One region of the Streptomyces sp. NBC_00289 genome, then DNA from elsewhere that is predicted to be linked to it. Evidence: riboswitches for the same ligand, from Rfam matches in the RefSeq annotation. Region 1 holds a riboswitch; each other region holds the start of a gene.
What was found. A riboswitch is a leader RNA that binds a small molecule or an ion and turns the genes downstream of it on or off. The one in region 1 is predicted to bind cobalamin.
Positions count from the first base shown of each region.

Region 2: another riboswitch for cobalamin. It lies ahead of OG985_RS06995 (CbtB-domain containing protein); the one in region 1 lies ahead of OG985_RS35035 (cobalamin biosynthesis protein).
Region 3: another riboswitch for cobalamin. It lies ahead of OG985_RS22870 (HoxN/HupN/NixA family nickel/cobalt transporter); the one in region 1 lies ahead of OG985_RS35035 (cobalamin biosynthesis protein).

Region 1 is NZ_CP108046.1:7,746,535-7,752,417, reverse strand. Features, by position in the region: gene OG985_RS35055 (alpha/beta hydrolase) at 1-703, opposite strand, end outside; gene OG985_RS35050 (class II aldolase/adducin family protein) at 817-1,539, opposite strand; gene OG985_RS35045 (anion permease) at 1,724-2,962, shown strand; gene OG985_RS35040 (hypothetical protein) at 2,997-3,218, shown strand; cobalamin riboswitch at 3,344-3,495, shown strand; gene OG985_RS35035 (cobalamin biosynthesis protein) at 3,595-4,608, shown strand; gene OG985_RS35030 (cobyric acid synthase) at 4,605-5,883, shown strand, end outside.
Region 2 is NZ_CP108046.1:1,408,283-1,414,165, forward strand. Features, by position in the region: gene OG985_RS06985 (acyltransferase family protein) at 174-1,337, opposite strand; gene OG985_RS06990 (CbtA family protein) at 1,848-2,612, opposite strand; gene OG985_RS06995 (CbtB-domain containing protein) at 2,638-2,859, opposite strand; cobalamin riboswitch at 2,898-3,045, opposite strand; gene OG985_RS07000 (histidine phosphatase family protein) at 3,156-3,734, shown strand; gene OG985_RS07005 (cation:proton antiporter) at 3,982-5,763, opposite strand; gene OG985_RS07010 (cytochrome d ubiquinol oxidase subunit II) at 5,788-5,883, opposite strand, start outside.
Region 3 is NZ_CP108046.1:5,043,063-5,048,945, forward strand. Features, by position in the region: gene OG985_RS22855 (glycoside hydrolase family 13 protein) at 1-1,443, opposite strand, end outside; gene OG985_RS22860 (LAETG motif-containing sortase-dependent surface protein) at 1,809-2,729, shown strand; gene OG985_RS22865 (ArsR/SmtB family transcription factor) at 2,782-3,141, opposite strand; cobalamin riboswitch at 3,221-3,427, shown strand; gene OG985_RS22870 (HoxN/HupN/NixA family nickel/cobalt transporter) at 3,455-4,549, shown strand; gene OG985_RS22875 (nucleoside hydrolase) at 4,625-5,587, opposite strand.

The DNA.
Region 1 (5,883 bases):
ACCAGCCGTACAGGACGACCTGCCGGGCGCCGTAGCGCTCGGCGTAGCGGATCGCCGCGTCCAGGTCCCGCCACTCGGTCTCGCCGAGGTGGCTCAGGCCGTCCGGGGAGCGGGGCGCGCCGAGGTCGCCGCGGTAGGCGAGGTCGAGCAGCGGGAAGCGGTGGCGGTGCAGGAGGCCCAGCACGTTCAGGGGGTGTTCGCGGGTGGTGCCCAGGCCGTGCACGGTGATGATCCAGGTGTCCCGCAGGCCGGGGACGAACCAGGCGGGCAGCGAGCCGAGTTCGCCGGGGATGTCGATGTCGGCGTACTCGAGACCGAGGGCGGAGCCCGGATCGCCGACGTGCACGTTGGGGGTGAGCCATGCCTTGCCGCCGGGTTCCGGGGCGCCGTGGGTGACGCGTTCCAGGCGGCGTACGACGGTGTCGGCGGGGTGCGGAGTGGCCTCCTGGACGGGACCCACCACCGCGTGCATGCCATCGCCCGCGAGTCCGTAGGTGCCGGGCCGCAGTGAGGCCAGGGACCGGGTCAGCACGATCTGCCCGGCGGCGGTGCCGTGCACGGTGAGGCGGGGCTCGGTCGGCAGCGGCCGGCCCGGCGGTGCCTTGAGCGCTGCGCCGCTGGCGTACCGGCCGGCGGCGACGCTTGCCACGCCGGCCGCGAGGGCCACGGAGACGGCCGCGGCCGTCGCTTTGACTGTGCGCATCAGACCAGTGTCCTGGCCCGCCCCGCCCGCGGCCAGCGGGAGGGCGGCCCGGAGTGAGGCGGGGGCGGTGCCGGCGGGCCGGCGCGGGCGGTGCTCTCGGGCGGAACCCGACGTCAGGGTTGCCCGTACCCGCGCAGCCGCTCCCCCACCTCGGCCATCTGTTCCGCCGACAGGAGCGTCGGGTTCAGGCCGGGTACCGAGGACGCCGTGAGCCACAGGCGGCACATCCACTCCAGCTGGGCGGTGCGGTCGTAGGCCTGGTCGAGGGTGGCGCCGTGGGTGATCGTGCCGTGGTTGCGCAGCAGGCAGCCGGAGCGGTCGGCGAGGGCGCGCAGCATGTTCTCGGCCAACTCCGCCGTGCCGTACGTGGCGTAGGGGGCGACCCGGACGGGGCCGCCGAGCGCGGCGGCCATGTAGTGGATGGTCGGGAGTTCGGTCACGAGCGTCGAGACGGCCGTGGCGTGCACGGCGTGGGTGTGGACGACGGCACGGGCGTCGGTGGTGGTGTAGACGGCGAGGTGCATCGGCAGTTCGCTCGTCGGCAGGAGCGAGCCGAGCACCTGGCGGCCGTCGAGGTCGACGCCGACGACGTCGTCCGGGGTGAGCCGGTCGTAGGGGACGCCGGTCGGTGTGACCAGGACGGTGTCCCCGACGCGGACCGAGACGTTGCCCGAGGTCCCGACGACCAGGGCGTCCTGGACCGTCCGTCGGGCGGTCGTGACGAGGGCCTCCCAGGCGAGCGCCTCCTCGGGGCGCGCGCGCCCCCAGGCCTCTCCCGCAGGCACGCCCTCCCGAGCACCTCGCGCGTCCCGCCGGTCCCGTCGTTGCTCAGCCATGCGGCGATCCTGCCAGGCCGGGCGCCGCCCCGCGGCCCGTCATCACGCGCCGCCGGGCCGCCCGGGAGCGACGCAACGACAACCGCCCCTTCCAGACACCGTGCAGCCTGCCTCAGTTCATCTTCCGTTCACCCAGATTGCCTACGGTCATCCAGCCAATGACCTCGAACGATTGCCTGGGTAAATGGAAAACTTCTCGCTGATCCTCGCGATTGTGGTAATAACCGCACTTGCGTTCGATTTCACGAACGGTTTTCACGACACCGCCAACGCGATGGCCACGACCATCTCGACCGGTGCGCTCAAGCCCAAGGTCGCGGTGGCGATGTCCGCCGCGCTCAACCTTGTGGGTGCCTTCCTTTCCGTGGAGGTCGCCAACACGATCTCCAAGGGACTCGTCGACGAGTCCGGCATACGTCCCGAGGTCATATTCGCCGCCCTGGTCGGCGCGATCCTCTGGAACCTGCTGACCTGGCTGGTCGGACTCCCCTCCAGTTCCTCGCACGCCCTCATGGGCGGCCTGATCGGCGCCACCATCGCCTCGGCGGGGTTCGGCGCGGTGCACGGTGACGCACTGGTCACCAAGGTGCTGATCCCCGCGGTCGCGGCCCCGATCGTCGCGGGCGTCGCCGCGTTCCTCGCCACGCGCCTGTCGTACACACTCGGCAGGAAGGCCGACGGCAAGGCCGCCGCGAAGGGCTACCGCACCGGCCAGATCGCCTCCGCCGGCCTGGTCTCCCTGGCCCACGGCACCAACGACGCGCAGAAGACGATGGGCATCATCACCCTCGCCCTGGTCGCCGGCGGCGCCGTCGCCCCCGACTCCGACCCGCCCACCTGGGTCATCCTCTCCGCGGGCCTCGCCATCGCGCTCGGCACCTACCTCGGCGGCTGGCGCATCATCCGCACCATGGGCAAGGGCCTCACCGACCTCCAGCCGCAGCAGGGCTTCGCCGCCCAGACCAGCGCGGCCACGGTCATCCTGGCCTCCTCCCACCTCGGCTTCTCCCTGTCCACCACGCACTCCGTCTCCGGTTCGGTGATGGGCGCGGGCCTGGGACGCAAGGGCGGCGTCGTCCGCTGGTCGACGGCCACCCGGATGTTCGTCGCCTGGGGCCTCACCCTCCCGGCCGCGGCCCTGGTCGGCGCTCTCGCCGAGTCCGTGACGGACCTCGGCGACTGGGGCACCGCGGTCGTCGCCGTCTTCCTGATCGCCTCCAGCGCCGCCATCTGGAAGATCTCCCGGCGCGAGGTCATCGACCACAGCAACGTCAACGACCCCGAGGAGCCGGCCGGCGTGGTGACCACGGCGATCGCCGTCGTGACCCCGCCGCCCGTGGGCACCGTCGCCGAGGACCTCACGGCCACGATCCCCGCCCCGGCCGCCGACCCGGTGGTCCCGCCGGCCACCACCACCGTCTGAGCCCCGCGCCCCCGGTTACGAAGGAAGCAGCAACATGAAGATCGACTGGGCAGCTCTCGGCTCCGTCTTCGGGGTCAGCCTCGTGATCACCGTGGCCCTCGTGGCCCTGTTCACCCTCGGCGTCACCGGTCTCTCCCGTCGCGAACGCGCGGCGGCCCAGGGAGACTCCGCCGTGCTCGCGGTCACCGGCGCGTACGTGTGCTTCGCGGCCTGCGCCGCGGCGGTGGCGTACGGCATCTCGCTGATCATCGCCTGACCTGCCGCCACCAGGACACCGAGTGGGGTGCGGGACGGATCGCCGTCCCGCACCCCACTTCTCTGTGGCGCCTGTGACCGCGCGTGTGTGGGCCTCAGCACACTCTCCCTTCGCAGGTCAACAGCAAGTTGACGGCCCTTCGGGGACCGTGGTGGACTGCCGGGGCCATGTACGGCGGCAAGAGAGGAAGCCGGTGTGAATCCGGCGCGGTCCCGCCACTGTGACCGGGGTAGAAAGCCCCGGGAGCCAGGAACTCTCACCGCCGGTCTCGTCGAACCAGGGCGTGGACACCCTGAGTGAGGACACATAGCCATGCTCGGCTGCCGTTCGAGGTTCACCGCCGGCGCTCTGCCCGACCCCTCGGCCGGCTGAGCCGATGCGTGCCGATCGCGTCTTCGCGTACGGCGCCGCCGCCGGCCTCCTCGCCGACCTGGTCCTCGGTGATCCGCGCCGCGGACATCCGGTCGCCGCGTTCGGCCGGGCCGCCGGTGCCGTGGAACGCCTGCTGTGGCGGGACCACCGGGGCCACGGCGTGCTGCACACCGCCGTCTGCGCCGGAAGCGCCGTCTCCCTGGCCGCCGCCGCCACTTCGCTCGTACGACCGTCCCGTACCGCCTCCGTCGCGCTGACCGCCGCCGCGACCTGGGCCGTGGTGGGCGCGACCAGCCTCCAGCGCGAGGCGCGGGCCGTCGGCCGGGCCCTGGAGGCCGGGGACGTCGAGGCCGCGCGGGCGCGGCTGCCGCATCTGTGCGGGCGCGATCCGCAGGCCCTCGACGCGGACGGGATCGCCCGGGCCGTGGTCGAGTCCGTCGCCGAGAACACCTCGGACGCGGTCGTGGGGGCGCTGGTGTGGGGCGCGTTGGGCGGTGTGCCCGGTCTCGTCGGGTTCCGGGCCGTGAACACCCTCGACGCGATGGTCGGGCACCGGTCGCCCAGATACCTGCGCTACGGATGGGCCTCCGCCCGGCTCGACGACCTCGCGGGGTGGCCGGGAGCACGGCTGACCGCCGTCCTGGCCGCCGTCGGCGGAGGGGACCCGCGGGGTGCCGTACAGGCCTGGCGTGCCGACGCCGGGAAGCACCCGAGCCCCAACGCCGGTCCCGTGGAGGCCTCGTTCGCGGGGGCACTCGGGGTGCGGCTGGGCGGGACCCTGTCGTACGGGGGGCGGGTGGAGCGGCGGCCGGTGCTGAACCAGGCGGGGCGTGCCGTGCGGGTACGGGACATCGAACGGGCCGCGCGGCTCTCCCGGCGCGTCGGTGTTCTCGCGCTCGGCGTCACCGTCGCCGCGCGGATCGCCGCCACGCGACTGCTCGTCAGGCGGACATCTGTCACGCGGACATCTGTCACGCGGATCTCTGCCACGCGGATCGTGAAGGGGCGTACGTCATGAACGGTGGTCTCCTGGTCGCCGGCACCACCTCCGACGCCGGCAAGAGCGTCGTCACCGCCGGGATCTGCCGCTGGCTGGTCCGGCAGGGGGTCAAGGTCGCGCCGTTCAAGGCGCAGAACATGTCCCTCAACTCGTTCGTGACGCGGGAGGGCGCCGAGATCGGCCGTGCGCAGGCCATGCAGGCGCAGGCGTGCCGCGTCGAGCCGACGGTGCAGATGAATCCCGTCCTGCTCAAGCCGGGCGGCGAACAGAGCAGTCAGGTCGTGCTCATGGGGCGGCCCGTGGGCGAGTTGAGTGCCCGCGGCTACCACGGAGGGCGGCAGCGGCAACTGCTGGGGACCGTGCTCGACTGTCTCGCCGAGTTGCGGGGCACGTATGACGCGGTGATCTGTGAGGGGGCCGGCAGTCCCGCGGAGATCAATCTGCGGCGCACCGACATCGTGAACATGGGCATCGCGCGGGGCGCGCGGCTGCCCGTGCTCGTCGTCGGCGACATCGACCGCGGGGGCGTGTTCGCCTCCTTCTTCGGCACGGTCGCCCTGCTGTCCCCCGAGGACCAGGAGCTCGTCGCCGGGTTCCTCGTCAACAAGTTCCGGGGGGACGTCTCGCTGCTGGAGCCGGGCCTCGACATGCTGCACGGGCTCACCGGACGGCGGACCTACGGCGTGCTGCCCTTCCGGCACGGGCTCGGCATCGACGAGGAGGACGGGCTGCGCATCTCGTTGCGCGGGACGGTCCGCGAGTCGGCCACCGCCCCACCCGTCGGCGAGGACGTCCTGCGCGTCGCCGTCTGCGCGGTCCCCCTCATGTCCAACTTCACCGACGTGGACGCGCTGGCCGCCGAACCGGGTGTCGTGGTGCGGTTCGTGGACCGGCCCGAGGAACTGGCGGACGCCGACCTCGTGGTGGTCCCGGGCACCCGGGGCACGGTCCGCGCGCTGGAGTGGCTGCGGGAGCGGGGCCTGGCCGGCGCGCTCGCGCGGCGCGCCGCCGAGGGCCGGCCGGTGCTCGGCATCTGCGGTGGCTACCAGCTGCTCGGTGAGCGCATCGAGGACGAGGTCGAGAGCCGGCGGGGGCGGGTGACGGGACTCGGACTGCTGCCCGTCCGGGTGCGGTTCGCCCGCGAGAAGACCCTCACCCGGCCCGTCGGCGAGGCCCTCGGCGAACACGTCGAGGGGTACGAGATCCACCACGGGGTCGCCGACGTCATGGGCGGAGACGCGTTCATCTCCGACGGCGAGGGGCACGGCCTGGACGGTTGCCGGGTCGGCCAGG
Region 2 (5,883 bases), 6.3 Mb from region 1:
TGATCGGCGCGGCACGGCCGAGGGCCTCCCTCACCAGCCGCCGCAGTCGACGTCCTCGGCGACGACCGCTCCGGGAGGGCCGCCCTCTGCCGGCCACCAGCCACCGGCGGCCGACCCCCCTGCCCCGCCCCCGGACCTCGGCCCCCCGGGCCCGGAAGGCAACACATCGCCCGCTACGCGCTCTTGGCGCACGCCTCCGCGGCCACCGCGTTGGCACTGGGCGCGGGTGGCGGTGACGGCGTCGAGGTGATCGTCGTGGCGGCTCGTGCGGCCGTCGGGCGGCGGACGCGTCGGCCCCGGCGCTGGAGCGGCGCCTCGACGACGACGTACGACAGCAGGGCCATGACGGTGGTCAGCACCACCGTGACCGACAGCCGCCCCTCCCGCACACCCAGCGAGGCGAGCAGGCGCACGACCGGGTAGTGCCACAAGTACATGCCGTAACTGAGGTTACGGCCCGCCCAGGCCAGCGGCGCCATCGACAGCATCCGTGACAGCCATCCGCCCGGGCACAGTTCGAGTCCCGCGACGAGCGTGGCGGACACCGCCGCGACCGCCAGGAATCCGGCGGTGTACCAGGCGGCGGTCCATCGGCCCTCGTCGGCGGTGACCGGAACCTTCCAGGCGGTGAGGCACAACAGCGCGAGTGCCGGCAGGGCCAGCCGGCCGGTCCACGTGCGCAGGCTTTCCAGCCGGGGGTCGTCGGCACGCAGCCGGGCCAGGACCAAAGCCACCAGGGCACCGGCGAGCAACTGGTCGGCGCGGGCGTCCGTGCCGTTGTATATGCGGTGCGCCGCGTCGGGGTTCCACAGTGCGTACCGCCACAGCACCGGCAGGGCGCACAGGACCGCCGTGCACACCAGCACCGCGCGGGCCCGGAACCACCGCAACAGGAACAACAGGGCCAGCGGCCACAGCAGGTAGAACTGCTCCTCCACGCTCAGCGACCAGGTGTGCGCCAGCGGTCCGGTCACGTCGGAGTAGACCCCGGCATCCCCGGCACGCACGATGTTCACCACGAACAGCGCCGCGAGTCCGGCGGCCGCCGAGGCGCCGTCGAACGCCCACAGCGAGGTGGTCAGCGACAGCGCCACGCAGGCCGCGCACACCGCCAGCAGGGCGGGGACGAGTCGCAGCCATCGCCGCCGGTAGAAGCTGCGCAGGTCGATGCCGCCGGTCCGGGCGTGTTCGGCGACGAGCAGCCGGGTGATGACGAATCCGCTGATGGTGAAGAAGACGTCCACCGCGACCGATCCGCCCGGCAACAGGTCCGGTTCCACGTGGTAGAGGAGGACCATCGCCACCGCGAGGGTCCTCAGACCGTCGAGCCCGCTCACGCGGCCGCCGCGTGTGGCCGCCGACGGGAAACCCCCGCCGGGTGTCACACGTCTCGACGACTCCTTCGACTCGGGGGCAGGCCCTGGGCTTTTCTTGTCCACCTCCGCATCCCGGCCGCCGACCGTCACTGGCACGTTCACTGCCCTGCTCATGAAGAGGATCGCTTTCCACCGCCGACTGCGCCGCTCGAAAGCGTCCTGCTACCCAGCGATCCGCACGTCACACGGGCTCGGTTCGCGCGCCGTTCACCTGCGGTGCCGCCCGACACGGCATCCGCCGAGGCCGGAGCACCCGGCCACGAACCGCCGCGCGTCCACCCGGGAGACGGCGGGTTACGGCCCGAAACCCCGCCCCTGGTGCGGCGCTTCCGGCTCTCGGTGCGCTCGCCGTGAATGCCGGGCGGCGACGGCACCGTTCCGTACGGCCGTCCGGAAAACAGCGATCCGGCCCCGCACAGGAAGTGCGGGGGCCGGATCGCGGTGTCGGGTTCGCCCTGGCGGGGCGATGCCTCAGTGCGGTACGGGGGTGGTTCGCGTACCGGCGCCCTCCGCCGCGGCGACCGCGGGCTTGGGTGTCAGCACGCGTTCCGCGAGCACCCCGAAGACCAGCCCGAAGGAGGCCCACAGGGTCAGTTGGATGGCGAGGGCCGCGAGACGGAACTGCCAGAGCAGGCTCGCCGAGAAGTCGTTGGGGACTTCGTTGACGGCCGGGAGAAAGGCGTACGCGAGACCGACGGCGAGGACGAAGAACGCCCCGGCGGAAAGGCTCGCGTTCCAGTTGCCCAGCCGCGGTGCGAGCCGTTTGCCCAGGATCACGGTGGCGACGGCCAGCAGGACGCTGAGGAGCATCATCAGGAAGTACAGGGTGGTGCGCTTGCCGATGGTGTCCGGGTCGCCGACGGACGGGGGGTTGGCCGGGTACTTCAGGAACGGCACGACGTAGACCGCGATCAGGCCGGCGGCGGCCAGGAGCAGCGCGCTCGCCCGCGGCCCGAAGCGGCCGATCCGGCCGAGCGCGAAGCAGTACGCGAGGGCGGCGATGCCGCCGAACGCGACGCCGTAGAGCAGCACACCGGTGCTCAGACCACCGGTGGACTGCATGGTGCGGCTGACGGCCTCCATGCCGTGCTCGTGGGAGTGCGCCTCCTCGTAGGCGATGGCCGAGTCCACGCGAGGCTCGCCCAGGAAGTAGGCGACGACGAGGGCGAGCAGGCCGGCGGCGAGGCCCGCCAGCATGCCGCGGACCAGGAGGTTTCTGACGGTTACGGAGTTCATGGGCTCGTAGGCTCCGGCTCGGCCGTCAGTGGCAGGGGAAGCCGAGGAGGTGGCGGGCGTCGTGCACCCACTCGTGCACGTTCTCACCGCTCACCACGGAGGTGGCGCCCTGCTCGGCGCCGACGAAGTAGAGCAGCACCAGCATCAGGATGCCGAAGAAGACCGCCCACGGAGCGATCGCGCCGATCGGCAGCTTGGCGGGAAGGGCGGTGGGGGCAGCGCTGGGCTGCACGGTGGACTGCGCCATGGCAGGACCTCCTGGGGGAACTCGCGTCCCATGTCGGTGGTGCACAAGACGACGGCCACGGGTCTGACTCGCCCGCTCCCGCCGTCCCGTGTCGGGGCGGCAGTACCGGACTTACAGTGGCGCGACCGTGCCGGACTCCCACCGGCTTCCGCAGTACCGTCGTCGATATCCTCGAGAACGTACCGCGTCACGAGGGTGCGGCCAAGGGCGCGTAGAACCTCCGGGGGCGCGTCGGCGGTATCGCCATGGCGAGAATTCCGTGCGGCGACCGCGTTGTTGACCATGAGAGCAGGCACATGACAAGCAGAGTGACGTTGATCTCACCCGCCGTCAGCCGGTCACTGCGCGAGGCCCGTTTCGACGACGGCTGCCCCCTCGACGAGACGGGAGCGGCGCGTGCCCGGTCGGCCGGAGACACCCTCCGACCGCCTGACCGCGCCCTGTTCTCACCCACCGTGCGCTGCGAGGAGACCGCGTCGGCACTGGGTCTTGACGCCGCCCCGGTGCCGGAACTGGCAGGGCTCCGCGTGGGCCGATGGCAGGGACGCACCCTCGAGGAGGTCAGCGCGGACGAACCCGATGCGATCGCCGTCTGGATGACCGACCCGGCCTCCGCGCCGCACGGCGGTGAATCGGTACGCGAGCTCTGCGACCGCGTGACGGCCTGGCTGGAGACAGCCGCACACGCCGCGGGCCGCACCGTCGCCGTGGTGGAGCCGGAGATCGTACGAGCTGTGGGAGTACGCGTCCTTGGGGCGCCCGAGTCCGCGTTCTGGCGCATCGACGTACCACCGCTGACCGCGACCACGGTCAGCGGGCGCTCCGGACGCTGGAACCTGACGGTCGGACAGCCGCTCGGGAGACTGGAGCCGTGACTCGTCGGCCCGCCCGAAGAGCCGCCACCCCCGACCTGATCACTCGCTCGGCCACCTAGGCCGTGGCCGGTGCGCTCGTGGCGCCGTTCGGCCGCTCTGGCCTACGGCGCCGACCCGCGCACCTGTCCGGGCGATCGTCTGCGGCGCGCACCGCACGAGGGCCCGCGGTGCGAGCTGTCCCGGCGTGGGGCCGAAGCCCCCTTTCACGCGCGGACCGCGCGCTGTCCCACCGACACGCACACCGCGTTCAGCGCGCCCGGCCCGCGCCCGGAACCTGAGCGGGCGTCAGGAGGACCAGTATGTCGCCCTCCTCGGTGGCGGTCGGCCCCTCCTCGGTGACCGGTACCAGCCTGCCGTCACCCCGGACGACGAAGACGACCTCGTGTGCGTCGGACGGGCGCGGGTCGGAGGCGGGCTGTGCGCGGAAGCGGGCGCCCTGTTCGTGCCGGGCCGCGAGGGCGTGCGGGGCGAGCTCGGGACGGAGGACGGTGTCCTCGGCGGTGTAGAGGGCGACGACCCCACGGCTGTCCCGGGGCGGGCTGATGCGGCGGACCGGGCCGTCGACGCTGTCCCGCAGGGCGACGGAGGCCAGCGCGTTGAAGTCGTCGTCGTCCGTGAGGAGATAGACCGAGGTGACTCCTTCCCACCGCGCCTGGGGATCGGTGGCCGCGGCCATCAGCTCCCCGGCGGCCAGTTCGAGTCCGGCCTCCTCGACGAGGGCCCTCTCCCGCGCGGACCCCGCCCACATCAGCACGTCGATCCCGGCGTCGCGCAGCGCACGGGCGAGGTCGACGACCCAGCGATCGCCACCCACCAGCAGGGGCCGGTCCCGCACGGTCCGCACGACGCCCAGCCTGACGGCCACCGGCTTCGCGGTCAGCGCGTAGACGACGACCGTTCCGACGATCACCAGGAACGTGATGGGAAGGATCTTGTCGGCGTCGTCCAGTCCCGCCGAGGCGAGCCCGGCGGAGAACGTCGTCGCGGTCGACGCGGCGACGATGCCACGGGGAGCCATCCAGCCGACGAAGGCACGCTCGCTCCCGCTGAGATCCGACCCGATACCGGCGAGCAGCGCGACGAGCGGCCGGACGACCACCACCAGCACGATGATCAGGACGACGGTGGGGAGCAGCACCGGCACGAGGGACTCCGGGGTCACCGTGGCCGAGATGGAGATGAACAGCAGGCCGATGATGAGCTGCACCAGCGTCTCGAAGAACGGCCGACGGGCCGGGATGTCGAAGCCGGGCAGGTTCGCGACCGCCAGTCCGGCGACGATCGCGGCGATGAGCCCCGAGTCGTCGTACGCCATGTCGCAGCCCGCGGAGATCACGACGACCGTGGCCAGCTGGGCCAGCGTGCCGAGCGTCTCCCCGAGGCGCAGCAACCTCAGCGTGCACCACAACAGCACGGTGCCGACCGCCCCGCCGGCCAGCCCGACGGCGATCCCGGCGATGAAGGAACCGAAGCGGAAGTTGCCGGTCTGCAGTCCGCCGGACAGAAGGGAGTGAAAGACGACGGCCCCGAGGATGCCGCCGACGGGGTCGACCAGGGATCCTTCCCACACCAGGACCCGTCGCACCTGCTCCGAGGGTCTCACGTGCTCCAGCAGGGGTCCCACGACGGTGGGCCCGGACACCACCAGGATCACACCGAGCATGCTGGCCACGGCCGCGGGCACCCCGAACAGGGTCAGCCCCAGGCACATGACCGCGGCCCAGGTGAACACGACGCCGAGCACCAGGAGGCGTACCACGACGCTGCGCGTGGCGCCCTTGAGGTGCCGCAGGTTCAGGGCCAGTCCGGCGTCGTACAGGATGATGGCCACCGACAGCGAGACCAGGACCGAGAAGTCCGGGCCCACGAGCTTGTCGGGATGGACGACGTCGGTGAGGGCGCCGGCGGCGAACCCGGCCGGCAGCAGCACCACCAGAGCCGGGATCCGCAGCCGGCTCGCCAGGATCTGCGAGGCCACGGCGAGGCCCACGGTCAGGGCCATGCCCAGCAGAACGTCGTTCTCGCTCACCGCGCGCCTGCCAGGGCCATGGGGTCAGCCCTCGTCACCGGCGGCTCCGCGCCGCAGGTCCGCGTCCGTCAGGGCCTCGAGTTCACCGTGGGTGTCCATCCAGTAGAGCAGGGCCACCGC
Region 3 (5,883 bases), 2.7 Mb from region 1:
GGCCGTGCGGTAGAGCTCCAGGGTCGAGCCCTCGACCCCGTCCTGCGCCTCGACGGCGTACGACGCGAAGCTCTCCGGCTGCGGCAGCCAGGCCGCGCCCGCCCCGAAGCCGTACGACGGTCCGGTCCTCGTCCACGGCAGCGGGACCCGGCATCCGTCGCGTCCCTTGCGGACCCGGCCCGTCTGCTCCCAGACGGGGTCCTGGAGAACCTCGACGGGCAGGTCGGCGACCTCGGGCAGACCGAGTTCCTCGCCCTGGTAGACGTACGACGATCCCGGCAGCGCCAGCATCAGCAGCGTGGCCGCCCGGGCCCGGCGCAGGCCCGCCACCGGGTCGACGGCGGGGGCGTGGCCGCCGGACAGCAGCCAGGCGTTGTCGTCGGTGCCCGGCGGGAGCAGGAGGCGGGAGGCGTGCCGTACGACGTCGTGGTTGGACAGGACCCAGGTGGCCGACGCTCCGGCCATCGCGGCCGTGTCCAGGGAGTCGGTGATCACCTGGCGCAGTTCGGTCGCGTCCCAGGGGGTTTGGAGGTACTCGAAGTTGAAGGCCTGGCCGAGTTCGTCCGGCCGGGCGTACAGCGCGCGCCGGGCCCCCTGCACCCACGCCTCGGCGACCGCGGTGCGGGGCGGGTGGTAGTCGTCGAGGACGGCGCGCCAGTCGCGGTAGATCTCGTGGACCTCGTCGCGGTCGTAGAAGGGGTGGGAGCCGGGCGGGAGGCCGGCGAGCGTCGCCTCGCCGCTGACCTCCGTGGCGCCGAGGTCGCGCAGCGGCTCGCTCAGGTCCTTGGCCAGGCCGTGCGCGACGTCGACGCGGAAGCCGTCGACCCCGCGGTCGGACCAGAAGCGCAGGGTGGTCCGGAAGTCGGCGCGGATCTCCTCGTTGTCCCAGTTCAGGTCGGGCTGCTGGGGTGCGAACAGATGCAGGTACCACTGGCCGTCCGGCACTCGTCGCCAGGCGCTGCCGCCGAACACGGACTGCCAGTCGGTGGGCGGCAGTGCGCCGTGGGTGCCGCGGCCGTCGCGGAAGACGTAGCGGTCGCGGGCGGCGGAGCCGGGTCCGGCCCGCAGGGCCTCCTGGAACCAGACGTGCTGGTGCGAGGTGTGGTTCGGCACCAGGTCGACGATCACCTTCAGGCCCAGCCGGTGGGCCTCGGTCGCCATGGCGTCGAAGTCGTCGAGGGTGCCCAGGCGCGGGTCGACGTCGCGGTGGTCGGCGACGTCGTAGCCGCCGTCGGCGAGTTCCGAGGGGTAGAAGGGGCTGAGCCACAGGGCGTCGACGCCGAGCGCGGCGAGGTGGCTCAGGCGCCCGGTGACACCGCGGATGTCGCCGAGCCCGTCGCCGTCGGCGTCGGCGAAGCTGCGGGGGTAGACCTGGTAGACGACGGCCTGCCGCCACCAGTCGGGGTCCTTGCTGGAGAGGTCGGGCGTGGTGCGAACGGTCACGCGTGCTCCTCCGCGGTGTGTACGGGCGGGTGCGTTGCGAGCGGGTGCCTGCTTTGTGGGCGGGTGCTGCGCGGGCGGGTGCTTTGTGGGCGGTGCTGTGCGGGCGGGTGCTTTGTGGGCGGTAAGGAGAACCCTGTCCACTTGGCCGGAAAAGTGAACATCCAGCCTGTCTCCGCGCGGTCCGGAGGGAGGTATTCCCTGTGTGGGGGAATTGTAATGACTGGCTCAACCACCTTTGTATCGCCGCAGGTTGACAGCCCTGAGCCAGGAGATCCACGATGTGCGCACGCTGTGGCGCATGTGACCAATGGGCCCAGTGTTTCTTCGGGTTACTCACCCCCCGCACACGCCAAGATGGGATACGCATGTCCATAGCGAGACGTGTCACCGTGCGCCGCCTGCTGGGGACGGGCGTCGCGACGCTCGCCCTCTGTACCGCCTCCGTCGCCGCCGCCTCCGGCGCCTTCGCCACCGGTACGCCCGGCGGCGACGGCTGGAAGTCCGCCGACGGCTACCAGCCCGGATCGGGGGCGGGCACGGTCACGGAGACCGACCGCTGCCAGTTCTCGCTCGACGGCACCGACTTCTACGACTCGGTGAAGGTGGACGACCAGAACCTGCGGCCCACCGACGACGGCAAGGTCCACGTCAAGGTCCGCACCGCCGGCGACGCCACCACCTGCACCGCCTCCCTGGCCTCCTACCTCGCCCACGGGTCCAGCTTCCGCACCTCCGGCGAGCAGGTCTTCGTCGACTTCGACACCGTGACGGTCAAGCCGGGCCAGACCGAGTCCCTGGACATCGCCGTGCCGGACGCGGGCTGCTACGCGCAGATCGACCTCTACCGGGGTGCGGTCAGGTTCGACGGCAAGCTCGACGCGAAGGACGGCTTCGAGCACGGCGACCTGCCCAAGGGCCCGGACCGCCCGGTCATCAAGGACAAGCTGATCGCGGCCTGGAACGGCGGCACGAAGGACTGCACGACGGCTCCGCCCGAGACGCCGTCCACCCCGACGGCCCCGGAGTCCTCCGAGCCCTCCCAGCCGGCGGAGGAGTCCACGCCGCCGGCGAGCGAGACGCCGTCGACCGAGACCGGGACCCCGACTCCGGCCGCCTCCGAGTCCACCACCGCGCCGGCCACCACGCCGAACGGCGGCGGTGACGACCTCGCCGAGACCGGCGCGAACGGCAGCACGGGGCCGATCGCGATCGGGGCGGCGGTGCTGCTGGCCGGCGGCGCGGGCCTCGTGGTGGCCACCCGCCGGCGCCGGAGCACGCGCGCGTGACCCTTCCAGGGGGCGGCCTCCGCCCCCTGGAACACACACCGGGGGCCGAGCCTCACCCGTCGGAAGGACCGAGAGGCTCGAGCAGGGCGGCGACGGTTTCGTCGACCAGCCTGTAGCGCACCACCCGTCCCTCCCTCTCCCCCTCGACGACCCCGGCCGCCCGCAGCAGCCTGAGCGCCTGCGAGACGGCGGGGTCGTTCGTCCCGGTCGCGATCGCCAGGTCGGACACGGCCAGCGGTCCGGTGCGGTGCAGGGCCAGCAGCAGGGCCAGCCGCCGGGGCTCGCCGAGCAGGGCGAAGCGGTCGGCCCAGGTGCGGACATGCGCGGGGTCGCCGATGGCGGCGACGGCGTCACACACGCGGTGACCGTCGATGGTGCGCCGGTCCGCGCGGTCGGCCGGGACGAGATGCATACCGCCATCCTCGCAGGCGCACTGTGTGATCTTCCATACCTGCGCAGGTGCGCAGCTATGCAGTGGACCGCCCGCCGCCCTACGGTGGTCGGGCCGTGGTGCTCGGGAAGCCGGTGACGACCCCTCAGGGGTCCATGCCGGAGCGGCCCTCGCCACTGTGATCGGGGAGTTTCCGGCCCACCGTCCCGCGAGGGACAGCCACTGGTCGCCGCAGGGTGACCGGGAAGGCGGGCCGGCGGCGTACGACCCGTAAGCCAGGAGACCGGCCACGGCATCTCACGAAGTGATCCACGAGGTGCTGGAGCGTGACCGCATGACCCTGCCCGAACCCGCCCCGGCGTCCTTCACGTGGCGCCGGGAGGACACCGTCAAGACCGCCGGCCTGCTGGCGGCCGTCGCCGCCCTGCACGTCGTCGCCTTCGGCATCCTCTTCCTGCTCGTCGTCCCCGAGCACTACGAGGTCGGCACCAGGGCCTTCGGCGTCGGACTCGGCGTCACCGCCTACACGCTGGGCATGCGGCACGCCTTCGACGCCGACCACATCGCCGCCATCGACAACACCACCCGCAAGCTGATGGCCGACGGCAAACGGCCGGTCTCGGTGGGCTTCTGGTTCGCGCTCGGCCACTCCAGCGTGGTGGTCCTGCTCGCCGCGCTGATCGCCGGCGGCACCCGACTGGCCGGCCTTGTCATGAACGAGGGCTCGCGCACCCACCAGACCCTCGGCTTCATGGGTACGACGATCTCGGGGACGTTCCTCTACCTCATCGCCGCCCTCAACCTGGTCGCCCTGCTCGGCATCCTGAAGGTCTTCAAGGCGATGCGCGCGGGCACCTACGACGAGCGGGAGCTCGAACAGCACCTGGACTCCCGGGGGTTCATGAACCGGATCCTGGGCCGGCTCACCCGGTCCATCAGCCGCCCCGGCCAGATGTACCCGCTCGGCTTCCTCTTCGGCCTCGGCTTCGACACCGCCACCGAGGTCACGCTGATGGTGATGGCCGGCTCGGGCGCGGCGGCCGGGCTGCCCTGGTACGCGATCCTGTGCCTGCCGCTGCTGTTCGCCGCCGGCATGAGCCTGTTCGACACCCTCGACGGCACCTTCATGAACTTCGCCTACCAGTGGGCCTTCTCCAACCCCGTCCGCAAGGTCTTCTACAACCTCACCATCACCGGGCTGTCCATCGCCGTCGCCTTCTTCATCGGCACCATCGAACTGGTCGGCGTCCTGCACGAGAAGCTCGACCTGAGCGACGACCTCAGCGGCTGGGTCGCCGGCCTCGACCTGGACAACGTCGGCTACGTCATCGTCGGCCTGTTCGTGGTGGTGTGGGCGGCGGCGGTGACGTACTGGAAGGTCGCCAAGGTGGAACAGCGCTGGGCGGTGCGGCCGGCGGACAGTCGCTAGGACAGCTGCCGGGACTCCCCGGGTCTCCCCGGTTCTCCGCCGGCTCTCCGCCGCGACAGCCTTCCAGCGGCTTCCTCAGACGCCCTCGACCGTCGTCAGCCACAGCTTCACGTACCGCTCCGCGTCCACGCCCAGGCCGACGTCCACCAGGGCCTGTTCCCGTACGCCCTCGTGGATCTCGGACTCGCCGGGGCGCGGGCGGCGGTCGACGACGGTCTGGCCGCGGGTCGGGCCCGGGGCCAGGGACACCTCGACCGGCAGGCGTTCGGTGGTCAGCCCCTCCGGGTCGACGACCGCGCAGACCGCGCCCGCGTCACCGAGGCCGCCCGTGGGGGTGGGGTCGCCGGAGGTGGCCGGGTCGCGGTGGGCGAGCAGTTCACCGGCCAGCCGCAGACGGGGGTCCCCGCTCGCGCGCAGCCGCTCCACGTCCGCGGCCGGGACCAGGACCTGCTTGAACACGTCGAGGCCGTACATGGTGATCGGCACGCCCGCGGTGAGCAGGACGGCCGCCGCCTCCGGGTCGTGCCACACGTTGAACTCGGCGACCGGCGTGGCGTTCCCGGTCGCCACCGCGCCGCCCATGAACACGATCCGCTCGATGTTGCGCACCACCTCCGGGTGCGTGCGCAGGAGCAGCGCAATGTTCGTCAGCGGTGCCGTCGGGATGAGGGTCACCGGGCGCGGGGAGGCGAGGATCTCGCGGCGCAGCAGCGTCACCGCGTCCACGTCGACCGGAACGCGGGTCGGCGCGGGCAGCCCGAGGTCGCCCATCCCGTCCTGCCCGTGCACGTGCCGGGCCGTCCGCACGGGCTCGATCAGCGGCCGCTCGGCACCTCGCGCGACCGGGATGCCGGGCGCTCCGGCCTGCTCCAGCACGGTCAGGGTGTTGCGGACGACCCCGTCCACGTCCGTGTTCCCGGCCACGCAGGTGATCGCGCGCAGGTCAAGGCCGGGGTGGCGGACGGCGAACAGCAGGGCGAGGGCGTCGTCGACACCGGTGTCACAGTCGATGATCACCGGGATGGGCTGACCGTTCACGCTGGAGCTCCTGTTCCTACGACCGACTCGGCACGGGGTACTACGGAACCGACCCTACGCAGCCTGCTGCGGTTCCCGGCCACCCATGGGCACGGCGGGGGGCGCGCGAGGCGGTGCGGGCGGGAGGCCGGTGCGGGCCCGAGGGCGGCACCGACGCGAGGCCCGCACCGACGCGAGGCCCGCACCGACGCGAGGGCGGCACCGACAGCACGGCGGCGCACGCGCGAGGGTCGTCTTTCGGCTGTCCGGGGTGGCGGTGGTAACCCGGACGGACCGTCTCGCTGGTGGGGTGATCG